3 regions of the Paenibacillus sp. UNC496MF genome follow, and region 1 is predicted to be linked to each of the others. Evidence: a T-box and tRNA genes for the amino acid it is inferred to sense, from the RefSeq annotation. Region 1 holds a T-box; the other regions hold tRNA genes.
The links. A T-box is a leader RNA that pairs with one kind of tRNA and senses whether it is charged. The one in region 1 lies ahead of tyrS (tyrosine--tRNA ligase), so its partner is inferred to be a tRNA-Tyr.
Positions count from the first base shown of each region.

Region 2: it encodes a tRNA-Tyr, which carries the amino acid that the T-box ahead of tyrS (tyrosine--tRNA ligase) is inferred to sense. The anticodon was not compared.
Region 3: it encodes a tRNA-Tyr, which carries the amino acid that the T-box ahead of tyrS (tyrosine--tRNA ligase) is inferred to sense. The anticodon was not compared.

Region 1 is NZ_FORE01000004.1:167,077-176,913, reverse strand. Features, by position in the region: gene BMZ79_RS00805 (phytanoyl-CoA dioxygenase family protein) at 474-1,307, opposite strand; gene BMZ79_RS00800 (helix-turn-helix domain-containing protein) at 1,461-2,234, opposite strand; gene BMZ79_RS00795 (flotillin family protein) at 2,472-4,058, opposite strand; gene BMZ79_RS00790 (NfeD family membrane protein) at 4,069-4,596, opposite strand; gene tyrS (tyrosine--tRNA ligase) at 4,808-6,064, opposite strand; T-box leader at 6,114-6,398, opposite strand; gene BMZ79_RS00780 (transglycosylase domain-containing protein) at 6,582-9,719, shown strand; gene acsA (acetate--CoA ligase) at 9,798-9,837, opposite strand, start outside.
Region 2 is NZ_FORE01000020.1:169,740-179,576, reverse strand. Features, by position in the region: partial or broken rRNA gene BMZ79_RS30745 (23S ribosomal RNA) at 1-108, shown strand, start outside; tRNA gene BMZ79_RS30740 (tRNA-Ile) at 223-299, shown strand; tRNA gene BMZ79_RS30735 (tRNA-Ala) at 310-385, shown strand; tRNA gene BMZ79_RS30730 (tRNA-Asn) at 399-474, shown strand; tRNA gene BMZ79_RS30725 (tRNA-Ser) at 480-570, shown strand; tRNA gene BMZ79_RS30720 (tRNA-Glu) at 632-706, shown strand; tRNA gene BMZ79_RS30715 (tRNA-Val) at 713-788, shown strand; tRNA gene BMZ79_RS30710 (tRNA-Met) at 816-892, shown strand; tRNA gene BMZ79_RS30705 (tRNA-Asp) at 931-1,007, shown strand; tRNA gene BMZ79_RS30700 (tRNA-Phe) at 1,076-1,151, shown strand; tRNA gene BMZ79_RS30695 (tRNA-Thr) at 1,171-1,246, shown strand; tRNA gene BMZ79_RS30690 (tRNA-Tyr) at 1,254-1,338, shown strand; tRNA gene BMZ79_RS30685 (tRNA-Gln) at 1,345-1,419, shown strand; tRNA gene BMZ79_RS30680 (tRNA-Lys) at 1,427-1,499, shown strand; tRNA gene BMZ79_RS30675 (tRNA-Leu) at 1,513-1,598, shown strand; tRNA gene BMZ79_RS30670 (tRNA-Leu) at 1,611-1,697, shown strand; tRNA gene BMZ79_RS30665 (tRNA-Gly) at 1,701-1,775, shown strand; tRNA gene BMZ79_RS30660 (tRNA-Cys) at 1,786-1,859, shown strand; tRNA gene BMZ79_RS30655 (tRNA-Arg) at 1,872-1,948, shown strand; tRNA gene BMZ79_RS30650 (tRNA-Pro) at 1,953-2,029, shown strand; tRNA gene BMZ79_RS30645 (tRNA-Gly) at 2,045-2,115, shown strand; gene BMZ79_RS30640 (LexA family protein) at 2,317-2,598, shown strand; gene BMZ79_RS30635 (ArsR/SmtB family transcription factor) at 2,766-3,674, shown strand; gene BMZ79_RS30630 (ABC transporter substrate-binding protein) at 4,015-5,778, shown strand; gene BMZ79_RS30625 (ABC transporter permease) at 5,852-6,805, shown strand; gene opp4C (oligopeptide ABC transporter permease) at 6,818-7,750, shown strand; gene BMZ79_RS30615 (ABC transporter ATP-binding protein) at 7,763-8,749, shown strand; gene BMZ79_RS30610 (ABC transporter ATP-binding protein) at 8,742-9,713, shown strand; gene BMZ79_RS30605 (hypothetical protein) at 9,728-9,837, shown strand, end outside.
Region 3 is NZ_FORE01000008.1:9-9,845, reverse strand. Features, by position in the region: gene glp (molybdopterin molybdotransferase MoeA) at 1-1,134, opposite strand, end outside; gene mobB (molybdopterin-guanine dinucleotide biosynthesis protein B) at 1,527-2,066, shown strand; gene BMZ79_RS14015 (response regulator) at 2,210-2,887, opposite strand; gene BMZ79_RS14010 (sensor histidine kinase) at 2,844-3,989, opposite strand; gene BMZ79_RS14005 (PspA/IM30 family protein) at 4,095-4,781, opposite strand; gene BMZ79_RS14000 (PspC domain-containing protein) at 4,784-5,278, opposite strand; gene BMZ79_RS13995 (PspA/IM30 family protein) at 5,275-5,973, opposite strand; gene BMZ79_RS13990 (LiaF transmembrane domain-containing protein) at 6,025-6,315, opposite strand; gene BMZ79_RS13985 (M48 family metallopeptidase) at 6,635-7,372, opposite strand; gene BMZ79_RS13980 (hypothetical protein) at 7,350-7,757, opposite strand; tRNA gene BMZ79_RS13975 (tRNA-Leu) at 7,946-8,027, opposite strand; tRNA gene BMZ79_RS13970 (tRNA-Arg) at 8,035-8,111, opposite strand; tRNA gene BMZ79_RS13965 (tRNA-Cys) at 8,128-8,201, opposite strand; tRNA gene BMZ79_RS13960 (tRNA-Gly) at 8,211-8,285, opposite strand; tRNA gene BMZ79_RS13955 (tRNA-Gln) at 8,292-8,366, opposite strand; tRNA gene BMZ79_RS13950 (tRNA-His) at 8,391-8,466, opposite strand; tRNA gene BMZ79_RS13945 (tRNA-Trp) at 8,484-8,557, opposite strand; tRNA gene BMZ79_RS13940 (tRNA-Tyr) at 8,569-8,653, opposite strand; tRNA gene BMZ79_RS13935 (tRNA-Thr) at 8,659-8,734, opposite strand; tRNA gene BMZ79_RS13930 (tRNA-Phe) at 8,769-8,844, opposite strand; tRNA gene BMZ79_RS13925 (tRNA-Asp) at 8,859-8,935, opposite strand; tRNA gene BMZ79_RS13920 (tRNA-Met) at 8,976-9,052, opposite strand; tRNA gene BMZ79_RS13915 (tRNA-Val) at 9,074-9,149, opposite strand; tRNA gene BMZ79_RS13910 (tRNA-Glu) at 9,226-9,300, opposite strand; tRNA gene BMZ79_RS13905 (tRNA-Ser) at 9,306-9,396, opposite strand; tRNA gene BMZ79_RS13900 (tRNA-Asn) at 9,402-9,477, opposite strand; partial or broken rRNA gene BMZ79_RS13895 (23S ribosomal RNA) at 9,561-9,837, opposite strand, start outside.

The DNA of each region.
Region 1 (9,837 bases):
GCACGATCGGCGCCGGCTGCCGGCGGCTGCAGTCCTACTAGCTCGCGGAAGCCTTATTTCTTCCCCCCGCCGGCCGGTTTTCTTGCCGCTCTCGCCTCGTATCGGACAGCACGTCGGTCTTTCACGTCGGGACAACACGCCGGTCGGCGCTGCTTGGGCTTGGAACGCCGCTCCAATGTCGGATCACGGGCAATGCGTAACCGCTTTCAAATCGGTTCGAAAAAGAAGGCGCCTTCGTCTCCTTGCCCTGTCGGCGCCTCTGCCGCGCGATCGCTCCCGGCATGCCGCTCCAAGCTCCGCGCTTGCGCGAAACTCGGCAGCCAGCCGTATGTAATCGATTACTTGCCGTTCACATGTTCATCGTACCGGATGGCAAGGATATCCGTCAACTCTTTTTTTCCGCCTATTTTCGCGGGCCGGCCCGAGCCGTCGCGGAGCGCCGCAACGGCTCGGGGCCATCCTCCCGCCTCCTCTTAACGCACCAGCTCCGGCTGATGCTCCTTCAACCAGACGCGCAGCGGCACGTCGGCGTCCGTCGGCGTATAATAGCCGTTGCAGTTCACGCCCGCGCCGAGCAGCTGCCGGCGGATCGGGTCGCTCTTGTCCCACAAATGCTGCACGGTCATGTCGTCCTTCGTCCGGATCCAGCGGTAGCCGTACCCGTAGAACAGCACCTTGCGCTGCAGCTCCGACCAGTTCGGCGTGCCCGCGTGCCACAACCGGCGGTCGAAGAATACCGCCGTCCCCGGCTTCACGCGTACCGGAATCGCGCCTTCCGGCTGGCCCTGGCGGTCGGCCGGGAGCCGGAGATTGTCGTTCAAATGGCTGCCGGGCACGATCCAGAAATTGCCGCGGTCCGGCTCGGACACGTCCGACAGGAAATACGCGACCTTCAGCGACAAGCGCGGACGCGGATGCGATTCCATCTCCTGGTTGACGCGCCCGCTGTCCTGATGCCAGCCGAACGTGTTGTCGTTCTTCGCCTGCCCGTTCGGCGGCGTCGCGATCATGTGGGCGTGGTACAGGTAGATGTTCCAGCCGAGAATGCCCCATACTTTCGGCAGCACCTTCTCGTAATCGACGAGGTTCAGGAAGACGTCGTGGTCGGGTATGAAATTTGGATAAAACAGCGCCGTCTTCGGATCATGGCCCGCCTTCAGCTTATCGTCGTAAATGCGGTCGAACTCCACCGTCAGCGCGGCGACCTGCTCCGGCGACAGCGCGTCCTCCATGATCAGATAGCCGGTTTCCAAAAACGTTTTGCGCTCTTCCTCGGTCAATGCGTACTGCAAGCAAGACGGATTCATCGACATCCCCTCCAACTGAGTAATTAACGCATGTATTCATCATACGGGGCCGAGGGGGCGCATTCGATTAACGATCCGGCTTTCTTTTGCACGATTCAACGATTTTGATGAGAGCGCTGACATTTATGCCTCATCCTATCGCCCGTTCTTTCGTCAATCCGTCCGTCCCTTCAGGAACGCCGTCGGCGAACAGCCCGTCAGCTTCTTGAACACCCGATTGAAGTAGGCCTGGTCGCAGAAGCCGGTCTCTTCCGCGACGACGCTGATCGGCGTCATTTTGTCGAACATGAGCTCCTTCGCCTTGGATATCCGGACGTGGTGCAAATATTCGATCGGCGATTGGCCCGTAACCGACTTGAACACATGCGACACGTGGTTCGGCGTCCGCCCGGTATACGCGGCGAGGTCGCTCAGCGTCACCGGCTCCTTGAAATGGTCCAGCATGTAGCGCTTGATGTCTTCCGCCATGTCGATTTTTTTGGCCGGCAGCTTCCGCTTGTCCCGCTCGTAGTTGAGGATGCCGAGCAGCTCGAGCAGCACGGCGTAGCAGGCCGTCTCCGAGTACGGCCCCCGCATGAGCCAATGATGCTTCAGCAGCAAGAAGCGCTGCTTGAAATATTCGAAGCCGGGGATCGACGTCTTGCAGAAGCGCTCCTCCCGCAGCACGGGCAACAGCGCGCGGTCGTGCGCCTCCAGCGTGAAGTGCGTCGCGTACCGCTGATGCTCCTCCATCGATACGCCGCCCCGCACGGTGCCGGCCGGCATGAAGAGCACGTCGCCCTTCTGCAGGAACACGGTCTCGTCGTTCACGTAGTACATGATCTTCCCGCGCGTCACGACCAGCAGAATGTTGTACTGCGTCGGCTCCCGGCCCATTTCCCATTTCCCGTGAAAATCCTTGACGTAGCACGTGTGCATCTTGATCATGGCTGCCATCTCCTCCGATTGCCTAATGCCGTATTCCTTCGCCGCGAAGCCGCGCGGTTCCTGTCGCGAACGTCAAGCCGGCTTGAATCCGCGGCCGGCTCGCGTCCCTACCGGTCTCGGACGGACGCGCGAAACGGCCCGTCCCTTAGGGGACGGGCCGTTTCGCGTAGCCAGTTTCCGCGCGGCCGCTTCCGCCCGAACCGGCGCAGCGCGGCCCGGACATGTCGGCGGCGGCGTTTAGGCCAGGTCGCCTCCGGCGACCGGATCGGCCTTCAGCATCGGGTTACCCGCCTCCGGCAGTCCGGCTCCCGCCGCGGCAGCCGCCGCTCCCGCGACAGCCGCGCCGGCGGCCGATGCGCCGCGCGTCGTCAGCCCGCGGATGAGCGCGTTCAGGTCGAGGCCGGAGACGCTCTTCAGCATTTCCGGGGCCGTCGCCATCAGCGACGTGACGTAATTGCTGACGCGCGCCGCGCCTTCGCCGTGGCCGGTATCGACGACGGTCAGCTTGTCGATCGCGGCGATCGGATCCGCCACTTTGCCGGCGAGCTCCGGCAGCATCTTCACGACGATGTCGAGCACGGCCGCTTCGCCGAACAGCTCGAACGCCCGGGCGAGCTTCTCCTTCGCCTCGGCTTCCGCCAAGCCGCGAAGCCGGATGACGTCCGCCTCCGCCGTTCCCTTCGCCCGCTCCGCGTCCGCGATCGCGAGGCCGTCCAGCCGCTTCTGCTCCGCGTTCGCCTTCGCTTCCGTCTCGATCTTGTACTGCGCGGCGTCGGCTTCGCGCATCCGCTTCGCCTTATCCGCCTCGGCCGCCTGCTCGACGGCATACCGGTCGGCGTCGGCCTTCTTCTTCACTTCCGCGTCGTACTGCTTCTCGCGGCGGAGAATTTCCTTGCCTTCGAGGTCGATCTCCCGTTCCTTGCGGACGAGCTCTACCTGCATCTGCTCCTCGACGACGTGCTGCTTCGCGCGCGCTTCCTGGATGGCGTACGCCTGATCGGCCTCGGCCTTGGCGGAATCCTGATCCTTCTTGAAGGACGCCACCTTCAGCTCCTTGTCCTTCGCCGCCTCCGCGATGTTCGTGTCGCGCAGCAGCTCGGCCTTCAGGCCTTCTTCCTCCGCGCGCGCCTTCTGGATCCTCGAATCCCGCACCGCCTCGGCTTCGGCGATGTCGGCGTCCCGCTTGACCGCGGCGATGCGCGGCTTCCCGAGCGCGTCGAGGTAGCCGTGCTTGTCGCGCAGGTCCTTGATGGTGAACGAGACGATCTGCAAGCCCATCTTCTTCAGATCGCGCGCCGCGACGCCCTGCACTTCTTGGGCGAACTTATCGCGGTTCCGGTACACTTCCTCGACGGTCATCGAGCCGAGGATGGCGCGCAGGTGACCTTCGAGCACCTCCTGCGCCTCGCTCTTGAGCGATTCCGTCGGCTTGCCGAGGAATTGTTCGGCCGCGGTCGAGACGTCCTCGACGGAGCCGCCGATCTTGATGATCGCGACGCCGTCGGCCATGACGGGCACGCCCTGCTCCGTGTACACCTCCGGCGTCGACACGTCGAGCTTGTGCGACAGCAGCGACAGGAAGTCCGCCTTCTGGAAGATCGGCAGGATGAACGCGCCCCCGCCGCGGACGATTTTGTTCTTGCGGCCCGATTCGTCTTCGGCGACGTTGCGGCTGCCCAGGAACGAGCCCGTCACGATCATCGCCTTGTCCGGTCCCACCGTCCGGTATCTCGCCCAGAACGCCAAGCCGAGCACGATCAATATGCCGACCACGATAGCCGGTATTACTAAATAATCTGGCACGTCGTATTCCCCTCTCCTCATTCATGTCCGGTCAAAGCTCCAGCTTGGAGACGAGCAGCGTGTGCGCGTCGAGCCCCACGATCACGACCCGCTCGCCGGACGCGATCTCGACGCCGTCGAAGCTGGCCGCGGTATGATTCGTCAAGCCCGCGCCCGCCTTCACCGTCACCTCGCCGAAGCCCTTGGCCGGGATCGGCACGTTGACTTCGCCGATCATGCCGGTCAGCTCTTTCATGGAGTAGCCGGTCGAATTCTCGCTTCGCTCCATCGGCCGGATATACAGCCAATAGATTCCGATCGCCGCCGCGACCGCGCAGAGCGCCGCGAGCAGCACGACCGGAACCGTTCCGAACGGAGCATGGCGCGCGAGCAGCAGCCCCGCTCCCCCGAATACGGTAACCCCCCCGACGATCGCCGTCGGCTGAAGGACGGGGTGGCCGTCCAGCGATAAAAAATCGAGCATGCCGTCGAGCGCCAGGCTGAGCCAATCGCCGAGCACGACGCTGACGATCGCGAACAAGGCCCCTCCGATGAGACAACCGAGAAATAAGCCTTCCATGCCCTCCCTCCTGTCCGAAGAATTCCATTATTTTGAATTCCATCCGTTATTTCTTACGTCATTTGTACCGAATAAGTTTCGCAAACGCTTTGCAATTATTACAATTTCTGTCGAATCGCGCCTGTCGGAGCGGCCGGACGGACTCGTCGCCGATCAAAAAAAAGCTTATCGCGCGCAAAACGCCGCACGATAAGCTTATGGCCGGCCTTCCTTAACGAAGAACCAATTTCGCGAATTTCCGCTTGCCGACTTGGATGATATCGCCGTCGGCCACCGCGATCTCCGCGGACCAATCCTCGACTTTCTCCTCGTTGATCCGTACCGCGCCCTGCTGCACGCTCCGCTTCGCTTCGCTGGTGGACGGCTGCAGGCCGATCGAGGTGAGCAGCTTCAGAATGCCGATGCGCCCGTCCTGCAGGTCGGACGCCTTCACCTCCGCCTCTTGGATGTCGTCCGGCAGCGCGCGCTTCTGGAACACCGTGACGAAATGCTGTTCCGCCGCCGCCGCCGCTTCCTCGCCGTGGTACATGCGCACGAACGTGCGGGCGAGCGCCATCTTCGCGTCGCGCGGATGCTTGCTGCCGTCCGCGAGTCCTTCGCGCAGCGCCTGCAGCTCCTCGTTCGTCATATCCGTTGCCAGCTCGTAGTATTTCGGCATGAGCTCGTCCGGAATGGACATGGACTTGCCGTAAATCTCGTTCGGCTCTTCGTCGATGCCGATGTAATTGCCGAGGCTCTTGCTCATCTTGTTCACGCCGTCCAAGCCTTCGATGAGCGGCGTCATGATGGCGGCCTGCGTCGCTTTGCCGTATTCCTTCTGCAGCGTGCGGCCCATGAGCAGGTTGAACTTCTGGTCGGTGCCGCCGAGCTCCACGTCGCTCTCGAGCGCCACCGAATCGTAGCCCTGCATGAGCGGGTAGAAAAATTCATGGATGCTGATCGGCTGGCCGGTCGTGTAGCGCTTCGTGAAATCGTCGCGCTCCAGCATGCGCGCGACCGTCACCTTGGCCGACAGCGTCACGACTTCCGCGAAGCTCATCGGACCGAGCCATTCGGAATTGTAGTACACCGTCGTCTTGGCCGGGTCGAGCAGCTTGTAGATCTGCTTCTGGTACGTCTCGGCGTTGCGCTTCACGTCCTCCTCGCTCAGCTGCTTGCGCGTCTCCGACTTGCCCGTCGGATCGCCGATGCGGCCCGTGAAATCGCCGATGATCAGCTGCACGTCGTGGCCCAGCTGCTGGAACTGCCGCAGCTTGTGGAGCACGACCGTATGGCCGACGTGGATGTCCGGCGCCGACGGATCGAGCCCCAGCTTGACTTTGAGCGGTTTGCCGGTCGCCACGGCGTTCGCGACCTTCGCTTTCAATTCGTCTTCCGGCACGATCTCGACGACGCCCCGCCGGATGACTTCCATCTGCCGTTCGACTTCCTGCTGCTGCGCAGCGGTCAATGCTTCCCATTTTACCATTCGCGTTCGACGCTCCCGTCCGAATCAAATAAAAAAATCCTTCGCGTCCTCAAGGGACGAGAAGGATTTGCTCGCGGTACCACCCTCGTTAGAACCGCCCGTGCCCGCCAAGACGCGCGGACAAAGAGAATACGGCTCTCACTTCATTTCATAACGGAGATCATCCGGATGCGGACTACTGGCGAACGCTCCCAGCGCGAACAGGAGATTATTCGGGTTCGTCCGATCAGCTCGAGGCGGTAATTCGAATTGCGGCGCGTACCGGTTCGCACCCCCCACCGGCTCTCTGACATCGTCGTCCCGCAGCTCTACTGAAGCCTTTCAACGCGTTTCGATATGCGATTTTCTTGCTTTCCGTTATACCACAACGCTCGGCGCGAAGTCAATAAAAGCGCGCGAATCGCCTTCGAATTGGGAAAATTGGCGGCGTATGGACAAATTCGTCGTCCCGGAACTCCAACTCGGCTTGGGAACTATGCTATAATAAGGCTGTTAATCGGAGGAGGCTCAGCATTGTATGGATCAAGACCGTCAACAGAAACCGAAAAGCTACAGCAAATGGCGGACCTTTGGCATCGTAACGTTCGTAACGATTAAATGGCTCTTTATTTTCGGATTATTGATCGGACTGCTCGCGGGCGCCGCGGTCGCCGGCTACGTAGCCTCTTTCGTCAAGGACGAGCCCGTGCGCTCGCGCGCGGAAATCGAAGCCAAAATCGATGAAAACGCCGTCACCGGCTTTGTGTATTTCAACGACGGACAAACCCCCGTCGGCCAGCTCCGGACGGAAGAGGACCGGCGGCTCGTCAAGCGGAACGAAATCCCGCCGCAGGTCGTCAACGCCGTGCTCGCCACGGAGGACAACAACTTTTACAAGCACATCGGGGTCGACTTCAACGGCCTGGCCCGCGCGGTCAAGCAAAAGCTGCTGAACGAGGACACGCAGACCGGCGGCAGCACGCTGACCCAGCAGCTTGCACGCCAGGTGTTCCTGACGCTCGACAAGACGGACAGCCGGAAGGCCAAAGAGATCTTCCTGGCGCTCCGCCTCGAGCGGTTCATGACGAAGGACGAGATCCTGACCGCGTACTTGAATAAGGTGCAGTTCGGCACCAGCAACAGCGGCTACAATCTGTACGGCATCAAAGCCGCGGCCAAAGGCATCTTCAACATCACGGACCTGAACAAGCTCAACATCGCGCAGTCCGCCTATCTGGCCGGCTTGCCTCAGCGCCCTTCGGCGTACACGGCGTTCACGAGCAAAGGGAAATTCAATCCCGACGGCTTCAAGCTCGCGGTGGACCGCCAGCACATCGTGCTCCGGCGGATGCTGGAAACCGGGCGGATCAGCCAGGAGCAGTACGACGAAGCGATGAGCTTCGACCTCGAGAAATCGCTCGCGAAGCCGACGGAGAAAGCCTACTCGACGTTCCCGTTCCTCATGCTGGAATCCGAGCGCCAGGCGTCGGTGCAGCTGATGCTCGCGGAGAATCCGAACCTGAAGCCGGAAGACGTTAACAAGAAAGAGAACGCCCAGCTGCTGGAGGAAGCGCACGAGCATCTGCTCCGCGGCGGGTATCACATCTACACGACGATCGACAAGAAAGTCTATAATGCCATGCACAAGATCGGGTCGGATCCGAACAATTTCGGAGGCGACAGCAAAGAGAAGGGCATCGAGCAGACGGGCGCCGTCATGCTCGACCATAAGACCGGCGCGATTCTCGGCATGCTGGAAGGCCGCGACTTCTATACGGAGCAGTTGAACCACGCGACCCAGATGACCCGGCAGCCGGGCTCCACCATGAAGCCGATCGCCGCTTATTTGCCGGCTATCGAGAAAGGCATCATCCAGCCGGCAAGCGTCATCGACGATTCGCCGATCGTCATGAAGGACGGTCAGAAGGGCTTCCACATTCCGATGAACGTCACGAACAAATTTTACGGCCTCGTGACGGCAAGGGACGCGCTCAACCGATCGCTGAATATCCCGGCGCTCAAAATCTTCAACAATCTCGTGACCATTCCGGAAGCCTGGAAATTCGCGAGGAAGCTCGGCATCACGACGATTCAGCCGCAAGACGACTATGCCCAGACGGGCGTCATCGGCGGTCTCAGCATCGGCGTTTCCGTCGAAGAGCTGACGAACGCCTACGGCGCGATCGCCGATAAAGGCGAGTTCAACGACGCGTACATGATCAGCAAAATCACCGACGCGAACGGCAAGGTCGTCTACCAGCACGCGGACAAGCCGCTCCGCGTCTTCTCGGAACAGACCGCTTTCCTGATGACGGACATGATGCGGACGGTCATCTCCGATCCGTCCGGCTCCGGGCACAAAATTACGTCGTATTTCAAAAATTACGGCAAAATTCCGGTCGTCGGCAAAACCGGCTCCACCCAAAGCTACGGCGACGTCTGGTTCATGGGCTTCACGCCGGACATTACGCTCGGCGTCTGGGTCGGCTACGAGAAACAGAAATACACGCTGTCCAAACCGGAACGGGAGCGGGCGCGGATCATCTGGTCGGATATCATGAACGAAGTCACGACCACGCGGCCCGAGCTGTTCCCGACGAAGGAGTTCACAATGCCGTCCGGCATCGTCAAAGCGACCGTCTCCCGACTGAGCGGCAAGCTGCCGACGGATCTGACGCGCAGCGAGGGCAAGCTGGTCACCGACTGGTTCAACACGAAGTTCGTGCCGAAGGAGCCGGACGACGCGCTCGTCAGGATGGCCGTCATCTCCTATAACGGCATCAACTACATTCCGAAGCCGACCACGCCTTCGGACATGGTCAAGGAGCAGCTTGTCGTAAAGCGGCAGAAGCCGCTCGACGAGCTCATGAAGGAAATCGAAGCCGCGCAGGCGAAGCTGCCGGCGGACAGCCGCAGGCCGATGAGCGCTTACGTGCCGGCGGACGCGGGCCGCGATGCCCCGTCCATGGTCGATCCGCGGGTCGACGACGGCCGGGCGCCGAGCCCGCCGTCCAACGTGGGCATCGAGACGGTATCCGGCGGCGGCGCGTACCGGATTACGTTCAAGGCTTCGCCGGAACGCGACGTCGTCGGCTACCGGTTGTACCGTTCCGTGAACGGCGGCGCGTTCGCGAACATGAATAACCCTGTCCTCACGGGACAGGACTCGCGCTTCGTGAACTACATTAATGCGCCTGGCGGCTACGCGTATTACGTCACGGCCGTCGACGTGGCCGGCAAGGAATCCGCGCCGAGCGCGGTCGTCAATTCCGGCGGCGGCATCGCGCCTCCGCCGGATCAAGGATCGGCCTCGCCGACGGACACGGGCTCGGTCGGCGACATTATCGGACTGCCGACCGGCAACGGCAACGGCAGCGGCGGCCAGCCGGGCTCGAATCCCGGCCTCGCGTCGCCGTCCGCGCCGATCCACATCGCCATCGAAAGCACGGCGATCGGCATCAAGCTGACGTGGGCGGACAACGCGACGTCCGAGCAGGTCACGGGCTACAACGTGTACTACAGTACCGACGGCAGCGGCACGTTCAAGAAGATCGGCTCCACCAACGAGACGCGCTTCGAATACGTCTCGCCGCTCACGAGCGGGTATTTCCGGGTGACGGCCGTCAACGACGCCGGCGAATCGCCTCCTTCGGCGCCGGCCGCCATTCAGCCTTAAAGAAGCAACGCAAAAAACCTTCCGAGTGCGAACTGCATCGGAAGGTTTTTTTGTGCCTCGGCCGAAGCCGGGCGAAGATTAGTCTTCAATGGTCGACAGGTCGCCGGTCGGCAGGTTC
Region 2 (9,837 bases), on a different contig from region 1:
TTCCCAATTTAGTAAGACCCCTTGAAGACGACGAGGTAGATAGGTTCGAGGTGGAAGCGCAGCAATGCGTGGAGCTGACGAATACTAATCGGTCGAGGGCTTATCCTAATGTCTCGTTCCAGAGACGACCAGCTGATGTTGAATTGCATATCATCGTATCCAGTTTTCAAGGTGTTTCTTTCTTCAACTGAAGATACACCCACTTCTGAGTGGGTTTTTTATTGGCCTTTAGCTCAGCTGGTTAGAGCGCACCCCTGATAAGGGTGAGGTCGGTGGTTCGAGTCCACTAAGGCCAACCATTCCCTTTACGGGGCCATAGCTCAGCTGGGAGAGCGCCTGCCTTGCAAGCAGGAGGTCAGCGGTTCGATCCCGCTTGGCTCCACCATGATGCGATCTATTCCCTGATAGCTCAGTTGGTAGAGCACTCGACTGTTAATCGAGTTGTTACAGGTTCGAGTCCTGTTCGGGGAGCCATCCGTGGAGAGCTGTCCGAGTGGTCGAAGGAGCACGATTGGAAATCGTGTATACGTTAACCGCGTATCGAGGGTTCGAATCCCTCGCTCTCCGCCACGCTTCCCCCCGGGGCGAGGCGGCGTCTTTCCGATTACATATCGGGCAATACTATTCATAAGGCCCGTTGGTCAAGTGGTTAAGACACCTCCCTTTCACGGAGGTAACAGGGGTTCGAGTCCCCTACGGGTCACCATTATTCGGAGGCTTAGCTCAGCTGGGAGAGCATCTGCCTTACAAGCAGAGGGTCGGGGGTTCGATCCCCTCAGCCTCCACCATAAACGAATAGCAACGCTTTTTAATGACGCGGGGTGGAGCAGCTCGGTAGCTCGTCGGGCTCATAACCCGAAGGCCGCAGGTTCAAATCCTGCCCCCGCAACCAATTACGTTCGGCATGATGCCGGGCATTGTTTCCAACGCGGAGCCGTGGTGTAGAGGCCTAACATGCCTGCCTGTCACGCAGGAGACCGCGGGTTCGAATCCCGTCGGCTCCGCCATTTTCACTCTGCATCGCGTGTTGTCTTCGGGCATTCGGCCGAAGGGCAGCTCAGATCGGGAATAGCTTGGCTCGGTAGCTCAGTTGGTAGAGCAGAGGACTGAAAATCCTCGTGTCGGCGGTTCGATTCCGTCCCGAGCCACCATGAAAGACAAGCATCATCAGCCGGTGTAGCTCAACTGGTAGAGCAACTGACTTGTAATCAGTAGGTTGGGGGTTCAAGTCCTCTCGTCGGCACCATTTTTTTGGAGGATTAGCGAAGTGGCCAAACGCGGGAGACTGTAAATCTCTTCCTTCCAGGTTCGGTGGTTCGAATCCATCATCCTCCACCATTTCATTGGGGATTAGCCAAGCGGTAAGGCAACGGACTTTGACTCCGTCATGCCTAGGTTCGAATCCTAGATCCCCAGCCATTTGCATGAGCCATTAGCTCAGTTGGTAGAGCACCTGACTTTTAATCAGGGTGTCGTAGGTTCGAGTCCTACATGGCTCACTTTCTTGAATACGCGGTTGTGGTGGAATTGGCAGACACGCTATCTTGAGGGGGTAGTGCCCACCGGGCGTAAGGGTTCGAGTCCCTTCAACCGCACCATTATTTTCACATGCGGTCATGGCGGAATTGGCAGACGCGCTAGATTCAGGTTCTAGTGGTGTAACAGCCGTGGAGGTTCAAGTCCTCTTGACCGCACCATCCGCGGAAGTGGCTCAGCGGTAGAGCATCGCCTTGCCAAGGCGAGGGTCGCGGGTTCGATTCCCGTCTTCCGCTCCATTTCTTTTTTGGCGCCATAGCCAAGTGGTAAGGCATAGCTCTGCAAAAGCTTGACCCCCAGTTCGAATCTGGGTGGCGCCTCCACACCATGTTTTTGTGCCCTTAGCTCAGCTGGATAGAGCGTTTGACTACGAATCAAAAGGTCAGGAGTTCGAATCTCTTAGGGCACGCCATTTACGGGATGTAGCTCAGCTTGGTAGAGCACCTGGTTTGGGACCAGGGGGTCGCATGTTCGAATCGTGTCATCCCGACCATCTTTTTTTTCCATTGCGGGTGTAGTTCAATGGTAGAACTTCAGCTTCCCAAGCTGATGGCGTGGGTTCGATTCCCATCACCCGCTTTCCTTATATGACGCGAAGAAGCCTTTTATCTCCTTGATAAGAGGTTTTTTGTATAGATGGCAGTTTCGAATGGGATAAACGCGGCTTTGGCGGAGCGAGCATCAGAAATTGGCAGCTTCCTCGGCTGAAATAGCGCTTGAAATTCATGATGCTTCGGACTAAAATAAGAACATATGTTCCTATGGGAAGGAGCGTCGATAATGAGCTTATCCAGAAAATGTTTGGAAATCGCCTATTCGATCCTGAATTTCAGCGCCAAGCACGGGTTCCCGCCAACCGTGGACGAGGTGCGCAATTTCGTCGGCTTGCGGAGCTTCGCCACCCTCGAACCGCATTTGCTGCGGCTGCGGCAGGAAGGGATCCTGCACTGGGAGCCGGGCGAGACCCGATCGCTTCGCGTGCTGCGGTCCGAGTTCGTCAAGTCCGCGTACCTCGAACGTCTGGCCGAAGAACGCGCCGAATACATATACCGCGCTCCTTAACGGCATTGAAGATAAAGACCGTTACAAGCCTGTCGATGGCTTCCATGGGCTTCCCTTATCGGGGCTATGCGTGCGAATAGCCGGGAATGGCGGGGCACGGATAAATTCGAAGTGGGACAGATCGCATAACGCGCGCTATAATATAGGGCAGAGAGGGGCGTGCGGCCATGCCATACCGTCTGGACATCCGATTCAAACCGCTATACGAAGCGATTGGCAGCTTGCATGCTTATATTTGCCGGAAATCGCATAAAAAACTCGATCTGTCGTCTTCATGGCCGAAGGAGGTCGGCGGCCGTCTGTCACCGGAGCTGGCAGAGCTGCTGGACGCTACCGACATCGACGCGGCTTGGAAGCTGACGTATCTGCTCGTGTACCTGAGTCCGAGTGAGACTACCGCGGAATTCGCGGTATGGCTCAGAGGCATGACGGCCGGGGACCTGTATGAATTGATGTCGCCCTATGCCAACCAGTTCCCCGCCAACATGGCGGCGTTCCGCGACCGGACCGCGAAGCTGTTCGAGCTGTGGGACGAGCATTATTTTCGACACCTCGACGGGACGATTATTGAGCGGCTGCGGGATGAGGCGCGCCGTCGCAAGCAAGCGCTTCCTTCGGCGGAGCCGGCCGCATTCATCGACGAAACGGCGAACGGGCTGTTTTTCGAACCGCTGGAGGGGCTGGAGCAGGTCGTGCTCATGCCGCAGTATCACTTTCAGCCGTTTAACGTCATTAGCCATTTCGGTCATGTGACGATCTGCCATTATGCCGCCAGAGTCTACGTGGACGACGAGGACTTCCTCTCGCCGCACGAATATCGCATGATCCGGAGCGTGGCGGAGAAGAGCCGGCTTAAAATCTTGCGGTTTCTGCATCAGGGGCCGCGGTCGTTCATCGAGATCGTGCGCCATCTGGAGCTGTCGAAGGGCATTACGCACGACCATGTGACGAAGCTGCGCCATGCCGGCATGCTGACGGCGCATTTCGAGGGCGAGACGCTGACCGCGTACAGCCTGCGGACCAGCGCGATCGCCCAGATCCATCGCAAAATCATGGACTACATCGAGCAAGGGTAAAGAGCGGGCGGACTTCCCGGAATCATCGAAAAGAACATACGCAAGTCTTTGGCACCTTGTACGGCTCCCGCGCGAGTGCCGAACCTGAACTGTCGAGAGGAAACCATTTTCGCATCGTGCCGGAACGGTGTGGGAGTGGTTTTTTTGTGCTTTCCTGCTAAGGGAAACGCGTCTCGGATTTGGCGAACTTTGCATGTTTTCTTTATGGAAAGAATTATTTTTCAGTTCTCTATTTACAGAACCGCAAAACGTACCTATAATAAAAACCAACAACAATGCTGAGTGATTTAATCGGAATTAATCGGCACTCATAAATAGCTCTTATTTTCAGGAGGTCGTCATGAAGAAAAGAATCCTTACGCTATCCACCGCTATTCTCGCGAGCGCCATTTTGCTGGCCGCATGCGGCAATAACGGCAATAACAACGGCAGCAATGCCGGCACCGCGAACGGCGGCGCCAACAGCGCCAACCAAGCCGCAGCGGGCAATTCGTCCAACACGGCCGCGCCGGATGCGGCAGGCGACGCCACGGGCACGATTCAAGCGTCCGACATGTCCAAGCTTCCGGATACGGCGAAGAGCCGCACGGACACGATCATTGTCGGCTTGACCGATCCGAGCGGCGCGTTCACGCCGTACTTCCAGCAGAGCGGTTACGACGGCAACGTATCGTCGCTGCTTTACACATCGCTCGTGACCGTGGACGACAAAGGTCTTCCGGTACCGGGCTTGGCGGAGAAATGGGACGTGTCCGCGGACAACCTGACCTACACGTACCACCTGCGCAAGGATCTGAAGTTCAGCGACGGTTCGCCGCTGACCGCAGACGACGTCGCGTTCACGTGGACGATCCTGTATGACAAGTCGTACGACGGCGACTCCCAAGTAAACACGCTGCACGTGAAGGGCGGCGAAGATTATAAAGCCGGCAAGGCGACGAGCGTCTCGGGCATCAAGGTCATCGATCCGCAGACGATCTCCGTCACGCTCGACAAGCCGAACGCCAGCGCGTTGACTATGCTTGGCTCGGACGTTCTGTCCAAGGCCTACTACGGCAAGGATTACAAGCAAGGCGATTTGGGCTACATGAAGAAGCTTAGCGGCAGCCCGCTCGGCAACGGTCCGTACAAGCTGGAGAAGTTCATTCCGGGCCAGGAAGTACGGATGGTCGCGAACGAGAACTATTTTGCCGGCAAACCGAAAACGGAGCACTTCATCTATAAAACGTCCGAAGGCGACACATGGCAGTACCTGGAGACGGGCGAAGTCGACTACGCGTCGTTCACCGCCACGAAGGAAAACCTCGACAAGCTGAAGGCGCTCGGCTTCGTGAACATCCTGCCGTACACGCCGAGCAACTACGGCTACATCCAGCTGAACCTTCAGCACCCGGCGCTGCAGGATAAGCTGGTCCGTCAAGCGCTGACGTACGGCCTCGACCGCCAAAGCATCTACGTGGACGCGAACCAAGGCGCGGGCCAAATCGCCAACATTCCGGCGCCTCCGGTGTCCTGGGCATACACGGAAGACGGCATCAACCCGTACAAGTACGATCCGGACAAAGCGAAGGAGCTGCTCGACCAAGCGGGCTGGAAGGTCGGCGCGGGCGGCATCCGCGAGAAGGACGGCAAAGCGCTGACGATCCATTACCTGGGCTCCAAGAGCCCGGCCTCGGATATCTTCATCGCCGTCGCGAAGCAGGATTACGAAGCGCTCGGCATCAAATTCGAGCCGGAGGTCTTCGCGGACTTCAACGCCCTCGTCTCCAAGGTCGAAGGCGGCGACTACGATCTCGCATCGTTCTCGACGTCGCTCCTGACGGATCCGTCGGACGGCCTGCTGCAATTCGTCGACGGCGAAATTCCGGGCTACAACGACGCGAAGTTCAAGGAGCTGTACGATAAAGGTTTGGCGACCTCGAACATCGACGAGCGCAAAGCCGTATACAAAGAGCTGTTCCAATACTTGAACGACGAGCTGCCGATCATCTTCACGAGCTACAAGAAGAGCGTGTACGCCTATAACGGCCGCATTCAAAACCTGAGCGTCAGCCCGTTCAACGGACTGGCTCCGAGCCTGCCGAACTGGACGCTGGGCCAATAACGCAAGACGAAACGACGAAACGCGATTCCCTGCCCGGCGACCGGGCGGGGAATCGCAGGTTAAGGAGTCGACTATGAGCACGTACATTACGAAGCGGATCTTATACATGGTCATCATTTTGTTCGCGGCTTCCTTCTTGATCTTCTGCCTCTACGCCTTGACGCCGGGCGACTTCATTACGGGCAACATCAAGCTGACGCCGGAACGCAAAGCGGAGCTGCGCGAGATCTATGGCCTGAACAAGCCGGTGATCGAGCGGTACTTGCTCTGGATGAAAAACGCCTTCCACGGCGACTTCGGTTACTCGCTGGCGCAGCAGAAGCCGGTGCTCACGCTGTTCAACCAGTACATCTGGAACTCGTTCCTGCTCGCGGTCGTCTCGACGTTCCTGACGTGGCTGATCGCGGTCGTCGTCGGCGTCGTCGCGGCGTACAAGCAGTATTCGTGGTTTGACACGATCGTGATGCTGGGGCTCTTCGCGGCGATGTCGATCCCGTCGTTCTTTATCGGCCTCTTCCTGATCAAGATTTTGGCCGTCGACTGGAAATGGCTGCCGCCGGGCGGGATGCTGACGACGGGGAGCAACGCGACGGGCATGGCGTACGTCAAAGAGGTCATTCATCACATGACCTTGCCGGTCATGGTCATGACGCTGCTCGGCGTCGGTTCGCTGACGCGGTACTTCCGCAGCAACATGATCGAGGTCATTAAGCAGGACTATATCCGGACGGCCCGCGCCAAAGGGCTCAAGGAACGCAAGGTGCTGTTCACGCACGCGCTGCGCAACGCCCTGCTGCCGGCCATCACGCTGGTCGGCTTCGAGCTTCCCGGGCTGTTCGGCGGTTCGCTGATTATCGAGAAAATTTTCAACTGGCCGGGCATCGGCCAGCTCTATATGCAGTCCTTCACGCTGCGGGATTACCCGCTGCTGATGGGATTCACGCTGTTTATCGCCATACTGACCGTCATCGGCACGTTCATTTCGGACATTTTGTACCGCGTCGCCGATCCGCGGGTCCGGTTGTAGGAGGGCACGAGGATGTCAACGATTCACGCAGAAGGCGCGGGAACGGCGAAGGCCGCGCCCGCGCGCAGTACCGCGCACGCTTCGCTGTGGCGGCAGTCGCTGCGGCGGCTGCGCAAGAACAAGCTGGCCATGCTCGGGCTCGCCGTCGTGGCGTTCATGTTCCTGGCCTGCTTCATCGGCCCGCTGTTCTCGCCGTACACGGATAACAAAATCAACATGGCGTTCATGAACAAGGCGCCGAGCCTGAAGCATTGGCTCGGCACCGACGCCCTCGGCCGCGACGTGCTGACGCGCGTGCTGCAGGCGGGCCGCATCTCGCTGACCGTCGGCCTGGCGTCGATGGTGCTGTCGGTGTTCGTCGGCACGCTGCTCGGCGTCATCGCCGGCTATTACCGCGGCGTCGCCGATCAGCTCATCATGCGGCTCGCCGACCTGCTCCTCACGATTCCGAGCTTGCCGCTGCTGTTCATTTTCGGCGCGCTGCTGTCGGAATGGAAGGTGCCGACGGATTACCGGATGTACATCGTCATGCTGATGCTGAGCATCGTCGGCTGGCCGGGGCTCGCGCGGATGATTCGCGGCCAAATGCTCAGTCTGCGGGAACGGGAATATATGCAGGCGACCGTGGTCCTCGGACTGCGCGACCGCCGGAAGCTGTTCAATCATCTGCTGCCCAATCTGGTGCCCTTGATCATCGTCATCGCCACGCTTAATATCGGCGGCGCTATCCTGAGCGAATCGGTGCTGAGCTATTTCGGGCTCGGCGTCATGGCGCCGACGCCGACGTGGGGCAACATGATCGACGCGGCGAACAACATGATCGATTTTCAAGACCATCCGTGGCTCTGGATTCCGCCGGGATTCTCGATCTTCGCGACCGTCATCGCCATCAACATCTTCGGCGACGGGCTGCGCGACGTGCTGGATCCCAAGCAAAAAAGGTAGGTGCACGCGAGCATGAACAACGTACTTGAAATCGAGCGTCTCAGCACGCATTTCCATACCGAAGAGGGCGTCGTCCGCGCCGTGGACGACGTCAGCCTGCGGGTCCGCCCCGGCGAAATCGTCTGCATCGTGGGCGAGTCGGGCAGCGGCAAGAGCATCACGGCGATGTCTGTCATGGGCCTCGTCGAAGGCCCGGCCGGCCGGGTCGCCGGCGGCCGCATCGGCTTTGACGGCGAAGATCTGCTTAAGCTGAGCCGCAGCGAGCTGCGCGCCATTCGCGGCAACGAGATCGCGATGATTTTCCAAGAGCCGATGACGTCGCTGAATCCGGTGCTGAAGATCGGCGAGCAGCTGATGGAGCCGCTCATGACCCACCGGAAAATGAGCAAAAAGGCGGCGCGCAAGCGGGCGATCGAGCTGATCGGCGAGGTCGGGATCTCCCGCGCGGAGCAGATCGCGGATTCGTATCCGCACGAGCTGAGCGGCGGCATGCTGCAGCGCATCATGATCGCCATCGCCATCTCGTGCGAGCCGAAGCTGCTCATCGCCGACGAACCGACGACGGCGCTCGACGTGACGATCCAGGCGCAAATCCTGGACATGCTGCGCCGGTTCAAGGAAGAATCGGGCATGTCGATCCTGCTCATCACGCACGACCTCGGCGTCGTGGCCGAAATGGCGGATTACGTCGTGGTCATGTATGCCGGCAAAGTCGTGGAGGAGGGCGAGGTCGTGGCCCTGTTCGAAAATCCGCAGCATCCGTACACGCAAGGGCTGCTGAAGTCCAAGCCGATCATCAATCAGCGCCAGGAAGAGCTGTATTCCATTCCGGGCCAGGTGCCGAACCCGCTCGAGCTGACGCCGTCCTGCTATTTTCACGACCGGTGCGCGCACTGCATGGAGATTTGCCGGACGAAGCAGCCCGCGCTGAAGGACGTCGGCAATGGCCAGCATGTCGCTTGCTGGCTGTACGAGAAGGAGGCGATGGCGCATGGCTGAGGCGCAAGCGCTGCTTGAAGTGAGCGGACTGAAGAAATATTTTCCGATCAAGGCCGGTCTGCTCGGCCGGACGGTCGGGCAAGTCAAGGCAGTCGACGACATTAGCTTTACCATCAACAAGGGCGAAACATTCGGCCTCGTCGGGGAATCGGGCAGCGGCAAAAGCACGGTCGGCCGCACGATTCTGCGCTTGAACGACAAGACGGACGGCGAAGTGCGGTTCGACGGCATCGACTTGTTCGATCTGCCGCCGGACGAGCTGCGCCGCCTGCGGCCGAAGATGCAGTTGATCTTCCAGGATCCGTACAGCTCGCTCAATCCGCGCGTGCGGATCGGCGACGCCATCGGCGAAGCGCTGCTCGACCACGGCCTGGCGTCGCCGGCCGAGGTTCGGGAACGCGTCCTGGACGTGCTGACCGCCTGCGGGCTGTCGTCGTACCATTACGACCGGTTTCCGCACGAATTCTCCGGCGGCCAGCGGCAGCGGATCGGCATCGCCCGGGCGCTCGTGCTGAATCCGGACCTGATCATCGCCGACGAGCCGGTCTCCGCGCTCGACGTGTCGATTCAAGCGCAGATCATCAATTTGTTCCGCGGCATGCAGCAGAAGCAGGGGCTGACGTACCTATTCATCTCCCACGACCTCAGCGTCGTCGAGCATCTGTGCTCGCATATCGGCGTCATGTACCTCGGATCGATGATGGAGACGGCTTCGCGCGACGAGCTGTTCCGCAACCCGCTTCATCCGTACACGAAGGCGCTGCTGTCGGCGGTGCCGGTGCCGATTCCGAAGCTGAAGCGCGAGCGGATCGTGCTGAGCGGCGAGCTGCCGAATCCGGCGAACCCGCCGTCCGGCTGCAAGTTCCACACGCGCTGCCCGTTCGCGGTTCCCCGCTGCCGCGAGGAAGTGCCGCAATTCCGGGAGGTGGGCAGCGGCCATAAGGTTGCCTGCCATCTCGTATGAGCGGCCGCGTCATCATGCCCCAGCTGTATGCGCTGCAGCTGGAGCGGATCCTCTCGCGCGGATACTCGGCGGACGAGACGCTGGCGCTGCTCTGGCACGGCAGCAAGGACGAGCTTGCGGCGCG
Region 3 (9,837 bases), on a different contig from region 1:
GAAGCCGCCGACGAGCCTGGCCGTCGCCTGCTTCGGCCGCGCCTGCTCCGGCGATGCCCCTTGCAGGCGGGCGATCGCGGGCCGCGCGAACAGCTCGAAGCCGACGAAGCAGGCGCCGGGATTGCCCGACAAGGCGAGGAGCAGCTTGCCGGAGACAATCGCGGCCGACGTCGGCGCGCCCGGGCGCATCGCGGCTTTGTTGAACAGCAGCCGGCTATCCGGCGGCAGCTGCGGCGACAGCTGAGGCTGCCGCGCTTCTCCGTCAGCCGCCGCCTCCCCGATCCCGATGCCGCGAAGCAGCGTCGCCATGACGTCGTAATCCCCGACCGACACGCCGCCGGTCGTGATCAGCATGTCGCACCGCGCCAGCGCGTCCGCGACGGCCCGCGCCGCCGCCTCATGCTCGTCCGGCACGCGGCCGAGCATGACCGGCACGCCGCCGCTTTGCCCGATCAGCGCGGCGACCATCGCGCTGTTGCTGTCGCGGATGCGCCCCGGCGCAAGCGGCGCCTCCACGGGCAGCAGCTCCGCGCCGGTCGCGAGCACCGCGACGCGCGGCCGCGCGTACACCGGCACGCCGGCATAGCCGAACGTGCCGAGCAGCGCCACATGGCCCGGCCGCAGCAGCTCGCCCGGCCCCGCAAACACGCTTCCGCGGCGGAACTCCTCGCCCCGCGGCGCGACGTTCTGGCCGGGCCGGGCGGCGCTCTTCACCCGCACCGCCGCTTGCCCGTCCAGGCGGGCGTCCGCCGTCTGCTCCAGCATGACGACGGCGTCCGCCCCCGAGGGCACCGCGCCGCCCGTCATGATGCGGACGGCCGTGCCCGGCGCCACCTCCGCCGAGGCGAGCTCGCCGGCGGCGACGGCGGCGACGACGCGCAGCGTCGCCGGCGAGCCCGGCGACGCTAGCGCCGTATCCGCGCTGCGGACGGCGAATCCGTCCAGTCCGGCCCGCGCGAAAGGCGGCCAGTCCGTCGTCGCGGCCGCCGACTCCGCCAGCCGCCGGCCCCCGGCCTCCCACAGCGGCACGTTTTCCCGCCGCCCCGGGACGGCCGCCGCGATGACCATCTCCATCGCGTCGTCTACTTTCACGGCGCGCCTGCGAAACCGCGCCTCCTCCTGCCTCTCGTTCATGCGACCTCCGCTGCGTCCATCCGCCCGACGATTTTCGTTCATTCGCTTCCCATACCGCCGACGATCCGAACGCGTCACGCCCTGCGTCCATCCGACCGTCCGACTTTTTCGTTTCCGTCATTCCCTGCCCGTGCCGGCTCTCGAGCCGTTCCGAACGCAACACGCCCTGCGTCCATCCGACTTTTTCGTTTCCGTCATTCCCTGCCCGTGCCGGCTCTCGAGCCGTTCCGAACGCGGCTCATCCCTCGACTTCGGCCCGGTCCTTTACACGATCGTCACGGGTGCTTATCATGTTCTTATCATTGTAGCAGAATCCGGCCGGGCCGTGGATACGCTTTATCAACCTTCCCGCAAACCGGCCAGTCTCATCGTTCTAGAAAGGAGAGCCGCGCATGCTCGACCGTTTTCCCGACCGGACGCCGGCGGACCGCATCCCGTTCGTGCTCCAGCTCGTCGGATACAAGAACAGCGGCAAAACAACGCTGACCGCCAAGCTTGTCGCCCGCCTCAAGCATGCGGGCTATCGCGTCGGCACCGTCAAGCACGACGCCCACGACTTCGACATGGACCGGCCGGGCACGGACACGTGGGAGCATCAGGCCGCCGGCGCCGACATGACCGCGATCAGTTCCTCGTCCGGCAGCGCGATCCTCAGCAAAGGCCCCGAACCGCTGTCCGTGCTCCTCGCGCATATGCGGCATTTGGACGTCGTGCTGGTCGAAGGCTTCAAGCAGGCCGAGCATCCCAAGCTTATCCTGCTGCGATCGCCGGAGGACAGGGAGCTGCTCAGGCTCGCGAACTCGCTGCTGGCCGTCGTCTGGCCGGAAGCCGCCGCCCTGAAGCCGGCGATCGCCGTCCCCGTCTACGACCTCGCGGAGGACGACGCCATCGCGCAAGCCGTCTTCGCGCGAATCCCTGCCCGCGAACGCTAAAAAGGGCCCGAAAACAGCTCACGTTCGTCCGTGCGCTCCTTTCGGGCCCTTTCCTGCCGCGCGATCTCTCGGTTGCAGCCTGCTATCGCCGCAACCCCATGCGCTTTACCACCGCCTGCTTTTGCCGCAACCCGCAGCCTTCCTTACTCCGCCAATCCGTGCTTGTGCGCGTAAATCGCCGCCTGCGTCCGGTCTTCCACGCCCAGTTTCGCGAAAATATTCGTCACGTGGAACTTGACCGTCTTGATGCCGATGTACAGCTCATCCGCGATTTCCTGGTTGGACAAGCCGCGGCCCACGCACTTGAGCACGTCCATTTCGCGCTCGGTCAGCTGGTCGTGCAGCGGCTTCGCGTTGTCCGGCTTCGGCTGGCGGAACCGGTTCATCATCTTCGCCGCCACCTGCGACTCCAGCACGGATTGCCCGCGGGACGCGGCGCGGATCGCTTCGGCGATTTCGTTCGCGCGCGACGTTTTCAGCAGGTAGCTGAACGCGCCCGCCTCGATGACCGGATACATTTTCCCGTCGTCCAGGTAGCTGGTGAGCACGATGACTTTGCAGTCCGGATACAGCTCCAGCAGCCGCCGGGTCGTCTCTACGCCGTCCATGCCTTCCATGACGAGATCCATCAGCACGACGTCCGGCCGGTACGCCTGCGCGAGGCGAATGCCCTCTTGGCCGTTGCTTGCTTCCCCGACGACTTCGATGCCTTCCTCCGTATTCAGCACGGCCGCCAGACCGATCCGCACCATTTCGTGATCGTCGACCAACAAGACCTTAATAGGCTGCTCGATGCTGTCCATTCGTTCGATCGCTTCCATTCGGTGAAATTCCTCCTCCATCCGGTGCTGCCGACGGCACCCAAATATCGATGACGACTCCGTTGCCCGGCGACGTGATGAGCTTCATGGAGCCGCCCAGTTCGTTTACCCGCTCTTCCATCGTGAGCAAGCCGTACGACGTCTGCTTCTTCTCCTCGGCGTGGAACCCGACGCCGTTGTCCTGCACCGTCAACCGCACGTACGCCCCCGCTTGTTGCAAATAAATGTTCAGCTGGTCCGCTTTGGAATGCCGCAGCGAGTTGGACAGCGCCTCTTGGGCGATCCGGAACAAATGATCCTCCGCTTCCGCCCCGAGCTTCACGGCCACGTCGGCCTCCAGCGTAATCGCCATCGGTACCTTCTGCTTCAGCTCGTCCACGAGTCCGTGCAGCGCTTGGCTGAGATGCTTGCCGTCCAGGTGGACCGGCCGCAGATGCAGCAGCAGCGCGCGCATTTCCGACTGCGCCACGGACGCCATCTCCTCGATGAGCTGGACCTGCCGCTTGGCGCGTTCCCAGTCCTTCTCGAGCGTGCGGCTGACCGCCGTCGCCGTCATGGAGATGGCGAACAGCTGCTGGCTGACGGCATCGTGCAGCTCGCGCGCGAGACGCTGCCGCTCTTCGATGACCGCCGTGAACCGGACTTGCTCCGTCCACGCCTCGTCTTCCGCGGACAGCGTTTCTTCGGCATCGTCTTCGCTGACTTCCGCCGGGAGCGTCACGCGCTGGCGTTTGCGCCGCTGCTGCTCGGCCAGCCGTTTCAGCGCCGCGCGGAGCTTCATCCCCTGTAGATAACTATACACCGCCGCGAGCACGAGCGCAGCCGCGATGACCGATAATCCGATCAAGGCCGCCTTGCTTTGCAGCGCGAACAGCTTCACGTATCCGGTGCCCTGGAGCACCAGCACGCTTATGCCCAAAATCACGAACAGCCAAAGCACGGTTTCCGCCGCGTTTTTGCGTTTCGCTTCAGCCGGGATTCGCGGATCCGGCCCTTGGCCCCGAAATCCGACCGGCGTTTCGCTCCGCTTGACGGGCGCGGTGAGCATATCGTTCTGTTCTTGCGCCTCTCCGCGTTCCGGTTCGGGCGTTCGTTCGCTCATGGCCGTTCCTCCTCCCTATGTATGAACGCGCGAAAACATGCCAGTGGCCGATGCCGGTGAAGCGCATCGACCAAGGCATATCGCATGGACGTATTCGTGCCCGCGTTATTCGGCGGACGGCGGGTTCAGCCGGTTTTTGAGCGCCTGCAGCTGCTCTTCCACCTTCAGTTGCTTCGAAGGATCGACCGGTGCCGCCGATGCCGGGCGGTTGTAGGAGTTGTAAGGCACGCGCATGACGTCCGCTTCCGCTTCCATTTGCATGATCTTCTCTTCCATCCGGCCGAAGCCGCGCGACGCGTTGCCGCTTTCGATCGTGTGCACCGCGGTGACTTGCGCCATTTGCTTCTTCGCCTTCGCCATTTGGGCGCGGGCGGCGAGCTCGTTGCGCTTGTTGCGGAGCTGGTAGTACTCGTCTTTCATGCCGTGCAGCTGACCCATCAGTTCTTCGGCTTGCGCTTTGGCATTCGCGTGCAGCTCCGTGAATTCGACCGTCTTCTGGTCGAAGAAAAGCTTCTCTTCCAGCAGCTTGCGCGCCAGCTCTTCCTGTCCCGAACGAAGCGCCGTCTCGGCTTTCGCCTCGCGGTCCGCGCCGCCTCTCGTCGCCTCTTCCAACCGCTGCAGCATGCGGCGCTCGTTGGCCATTTGCTTCGCGACCGTCAGTTCCGCCGCGTGGATCTCGGCCTCCATGTCGCGCAGGTATTGGTTCAACATGACGACCGGATCTTCCATTTTATCGAGCAGTTCGTGAATGGACGCTTTCGTCATGTCTTTCATCCGTTTGAAAATACTCATTGTTAAACATCTCCCTTCTCGTGTTTAGCCAGTTTTGCGCGGAGCTCTTCGATTTCCTTCTTCAATGCGCGTTTCTCCAGGTCTTCCATCATGGCATCGATATTGGAAGGCGGGGTCGCCTGCGTTTGAGCGGGCGGCTTTTGCCAGCTCGGTCCGGATGCGCCGTCGTACGAATTGCCGTACGTGCTGCCTTGTTGGCCGTAATTGTTGTGCCCGCCGAAGTGATTGCCGCCGAAATGGCCGTTGTGATGGTTGTTGTTCCAGCCGCCGCCGAATCCGCCGGGGCCGGGACCGTATCCGCCGCCGAAATCGTAAGGATTTTTCGGTACGACCAGACCGGCCAAAACGTATACCAGAATCAATGCGCCGCTCGTAAAGACCGTGACGACGATCAGGAGAATCCGAACGAGCGTCGCATCCACGTTCAGCATCTCGGCGAGCCCGCCGCAGAGGCCGAACAGCTTCTTGTCGCGTCGCGATCGATACAGCTTCTTCATTGCGATTTCCATCCTTCCTGCTGCAGTTTCCGCTTCAATTGCTCCATTTCGCGTTCAATGCTGGATTGCAGCGTTTGTCCTGCTCCGCTCACCCATTCCTGTCCGGCTTTGCGGAGGTCGCGCAGACTGCGCGCTTCGAGTTCCATATCGTTCAGGCGGTCGTCGAGCCGACGGAAGATGCCGGCCGACTGCTGACCCGGCGCGTTGTTGAACACGCCGCCCTGCGCATAGCGTTCATTCAGCCGCTGCTGCAGACGGAGCGACTCCATCCGTGCCGCGAAATACTCCCGCTTGTCGTACACGCTCTGATATTCGCTGCGCAGCTCCCGGAGCTGCTCTTCCAGCTCTCTGACGTTCTGCGCCGCTTGCTCGTAAAGTTCCCCGTATTGCGCGGCGCGCTCTTCGCTCGATGCTTTCTCCATCAGCGCGATGCGGGCGACGTGCTCTTCGCCCGCTTTAAGGGCGATGATCGCTTGCTGCTCGCGTTTCTCCTTCAATTGCTCCGCTTGCAGCCACTGGGCCTTCAAATGATTGCCGTGGCCGTTCACTTGCTGATACAGCTTCTCGGCCTGAATGATCTCTTCCCGCGTCGACCAGAGAAACTGGTCGATCAGCTTGACGGGATCTTCGGCTTTCTCCAACCGCTCGTTCAGCGTCGCGACCGTCATGTCCCTTACTCTCCGCATAATGCTCATTGCCTGATCCTCCTTCGTTCCGAACGTTCAATGACGATTAGTGCCGATTGCCTAGACGCGTTTCTCGCGATTTTTGAACATTGCCACGCCCCACACGATCAAGCCGATCGCGATCAGCAGCGAGAGCAGGCCGAAGAGCTTCGGCAGCAGCATCAGACCGCCGACGACGATCAGGATCGAACCGATCACCTTGCTGTTGTTGCGAACGCCGACCACGCCGAGGCCGATCAGGATGAACGGCATCAGCAGGCCGACGATCCAGCCCAGGTGAATGCCGAGAAACTTCATCACCATCAAACCGCCAATGACGACCAGGAATGCGCCCAGTGCATTTTTCCCCATGTTTTGTCACCGCCTTTCGTTTTTCGCTTTTACTTGCTTTACGTTTTGGCCTTGCGGATGTTTCGTTTCTTGCTTATGTCCTTATTTTAGGTTCTTTTCGGATTTCCCAAAACGGACCCGCGACGGTATTTGACCCTAGACCTCAGGCGGGGTGCTCGCAGACACTTAGACCGAACGCGTCTACGACTCGAGAAACCCGCCAGGTCCGCTGTTTCGCATAGGCTGGCCGCCCTTTGCAAATCCTATAAAAAAAGCCCGTGAGACGATCCGTTTCACAGGCAGAGGTTATGAAGGCTTAGTAGAGCGATGCCTGAAAATCCTAAATCATCCTCGCTTCGATCCGAGGCTCCGCTTTTTTGAGCTCGGCCTCGATCCGTTCCGGCCGCTCGTCGGTTAGGACGACTTTAGCCGACGGCCGATAATGCCGCTGCAGAAACTGAATCCGGTAGGCGCCCGGGGGATGCGTATAATCGAGTCTGGAGCCTTCCAGCAGCTCCACTCGGCGAATTCGTTCTCGTTCGCGTTCAGGCATCGCTAGCGCAATCGCTTTATAGGCATCGAAAAAGCTGCCTTGCTGCCCATTAAGCACATGCCGCTGCAGCGCCATACTGAACGTCAGTTCGCCGTACAGCTTGTCATTAAGACGCATCATCGCTTCGGTGCCGCTCATCTCCGCGCTCAACGCATCCGCCAAATATTCTGCTCGCTGCGATTCGTAATAATAAAGGTGAATGAAACCGACGGCCATGTACAGCGGAATGTAGGATAGCAGCTTAAGTACGTTTTTTGAAAGGAATACCGCCCAGTTTCGTTCCAAGATTAACGAATCTTGAGGATGCAATAGGTCATGCCATCGAATCAGCGTACGGTAAGCGGATAACGTGAAGAAAGAGCGACGCGCATCGCGATTGACCCCGTGCGCGATCTCATGCCCGATCAGGGCGATCCTTTCTTCACAATCCAAAATCCCAAACAACGGCAACCCGAGCGTTATGTAGCGCTTCATGCGCCAGCCCGCTTGCGCATACGAAGCATTAAACCGATGGTCCAGGATCAAGCCGCCACCACCGCAGCGAGCAAATAAAAGAAGTAATACCCTGAATGCACTTGACGATCAAGTACCAACAGCCAATGAATAAAGCCGCCGTCACGGCATGGACGAGCCCCGCGAACAGATTCGTCAGCAGCCTGTCTCTAAATAACTTCTCCTGCGCATCCGAATCCTGTATCATGTCTTGCAGCAATTTCTTGCCCATACGCTGGCCAAGCTTGAGGTACGTCGCCTCAATACGACCTTGGGACGCGTCCTGGTCTGACGGCTCCAAATTCCATCCGCATTCGCACCAGGATCGATAGTGCACATGCGCCGGGATGCGCCTGCTGCATGACGGGCAGGCTTGATATGTTTCATCGGTTTGACTTGCAGTCGCTTCTGCTTGCACCTACGCGCGCTCCCTTGACGATATTATCGAGTTCCTCTTCATTTTACAAGAAAAGGAAAGCGCCGAATAGCAACATCTTATGAAGGGTCAGTAAAGCCTGTCGCACGCAGCCATCTAAAGATAAAACAAAAACGTTGACCGGCATAGACCGATCAACGTTTATTTTAAAGCGTTTTGGTTTCACAAGTTGGTGCCGGTGAGAGGACTCGAACCTCCACGGTTTCCCTCACGATTTTGAGTCGCGCGCGTCTGCCATTCCGCCACACCGGCTTATTGATGGCGTGCCCTAAGAGATTCGAACTCCTGACCTTTTGATTCGTAGTCAAACGCTCTATCCAGCTGAGCTAAGGGCACAAAATAAAAAAAATGGTGGAGGCGCCACCCAGACTCGAACTGGGGGTAAAGCTTTTGCAGAGCTCTGCCTTACCACTTGGCTATGGCGCCACATAAAAATGGAGCGGAAGACGGGAATCGAACCCGCGACCCTCGCCTTGGCAAGGCGATGCTCTACCGCTGAGCCACTTCCGCATAAAATGGCTGGGGATCTAGGATTCGAACCTAGGCATGACGGAGTCAAAGTCCGTTGCCTTACCGCTTGGCTAATCCCCAACATTTATGAATTTTAAGTTGAAATGGGGCGACCGATGGGACTTGAACCCACGAATGCCGGATCCACAAACCGGTGCGTTAACCCCTTCGCCACGATCGCCATACAACTTATGAAATTGGCAGGGGCAGCAGGAATTGAACCCACACTAACGGTTTTGGAGACCGCTGTTCTACCTTTAAACTATGCCCCTAAATAATTAAGTGGTGGAGGATGATGGATTCGAACCACCGAACCTGGAAGGAAGAGATTTACAGTCTCCCGCGTTTGGCCACTTCGCTAATCCTCCAAGAATGGTGCCGGCGAGAGGACTTGAACCCCCAACCTACTGATTACAAGTCAGTTGCTCTACCAATTGAGCTACACCGGCAATTGATGCGTCGTTCATTCATAGCTTGTCTGAATGGTGGCTCGGGACGGAATCGAACCGCCGACACGAGGATTTTCAGTCCTCTGCTCTACCAACTGAGCTACCGAGCCTGACATGGTTATAATGGCGGAGCCGACGGGATTCGAACCCGCGGTCTCCTGCGTGACAGGCAGGCATGTTAGGCCTCTACACCACGGCTCCACATTATAGGCTAGTCCTCGGTAGTGAACCGAAGGTAAATTGGTTGCGGGGGCAGGATTTGAACCTGCGGCCTTCGGGTTATGAGCCCGACGAGCTACCGAGCTGCTCCACCCCGCGTCATTATTAATGTTACTATTATGGTGGAGGCTGAGGGGATCGAACCCCCGACCCTCTGCTTGTAAGGCAGATGCTCTCCCAGCTGAGCTAAGCCTCCGCATTTGAGCGACAAGTAATACTATAGCTTATCAGTCATGCTCAATGCAAGTCTTTTTGAATAATTTTGGAGAAAATGGTGACCCGTAGGGGATTCGAACCCCTGTTACCTCCGTGAAAGGGAGGTGTCTTAACCCCTTGACCAACGGGCCTTATCTGGCGGAGAGCGAGGGATTCGAACCCTCGATACGCGGTTAACGTATACACGATTTCCAATCGTGCTCCTTCGACCACTCGGACAGCTCTCCATTAATGGCTCCCCGAACAGGACTCGAACCTGTGACAACTCGATTAACAGTCGAGTGCTCTACCAACTGAGCTATCAGGGAACAATATTCAATTCAGGTATTTGCCACCCTGAAAACTGGATACGAACCTTTGCGAAGGTCTTGCTTAGCTGAAGCGATGTACCTTGGATAAGCCCTCGACCGATTAGTATTCGTCAGCTCCACGCATTGCTGCGCTTCCACCTCGAACCTATCTACCTCGTCGTCTTCAAGGGGTCTTACTAAATTGGGAAATCTCATCTTGAGGGGGGCTTCACGCTTAGATGCTTTCAGCGCTTATCCCGTCCGCACTTGGCTACCCAGCGGTGCTCCTGGCGGAACAACTGGTACACCAGCGGTGCGTCCATCCCGGTCCTCTCGTACTAAGGACAGCTCCTCTCAAATTTCCTGCGCCCACGACAG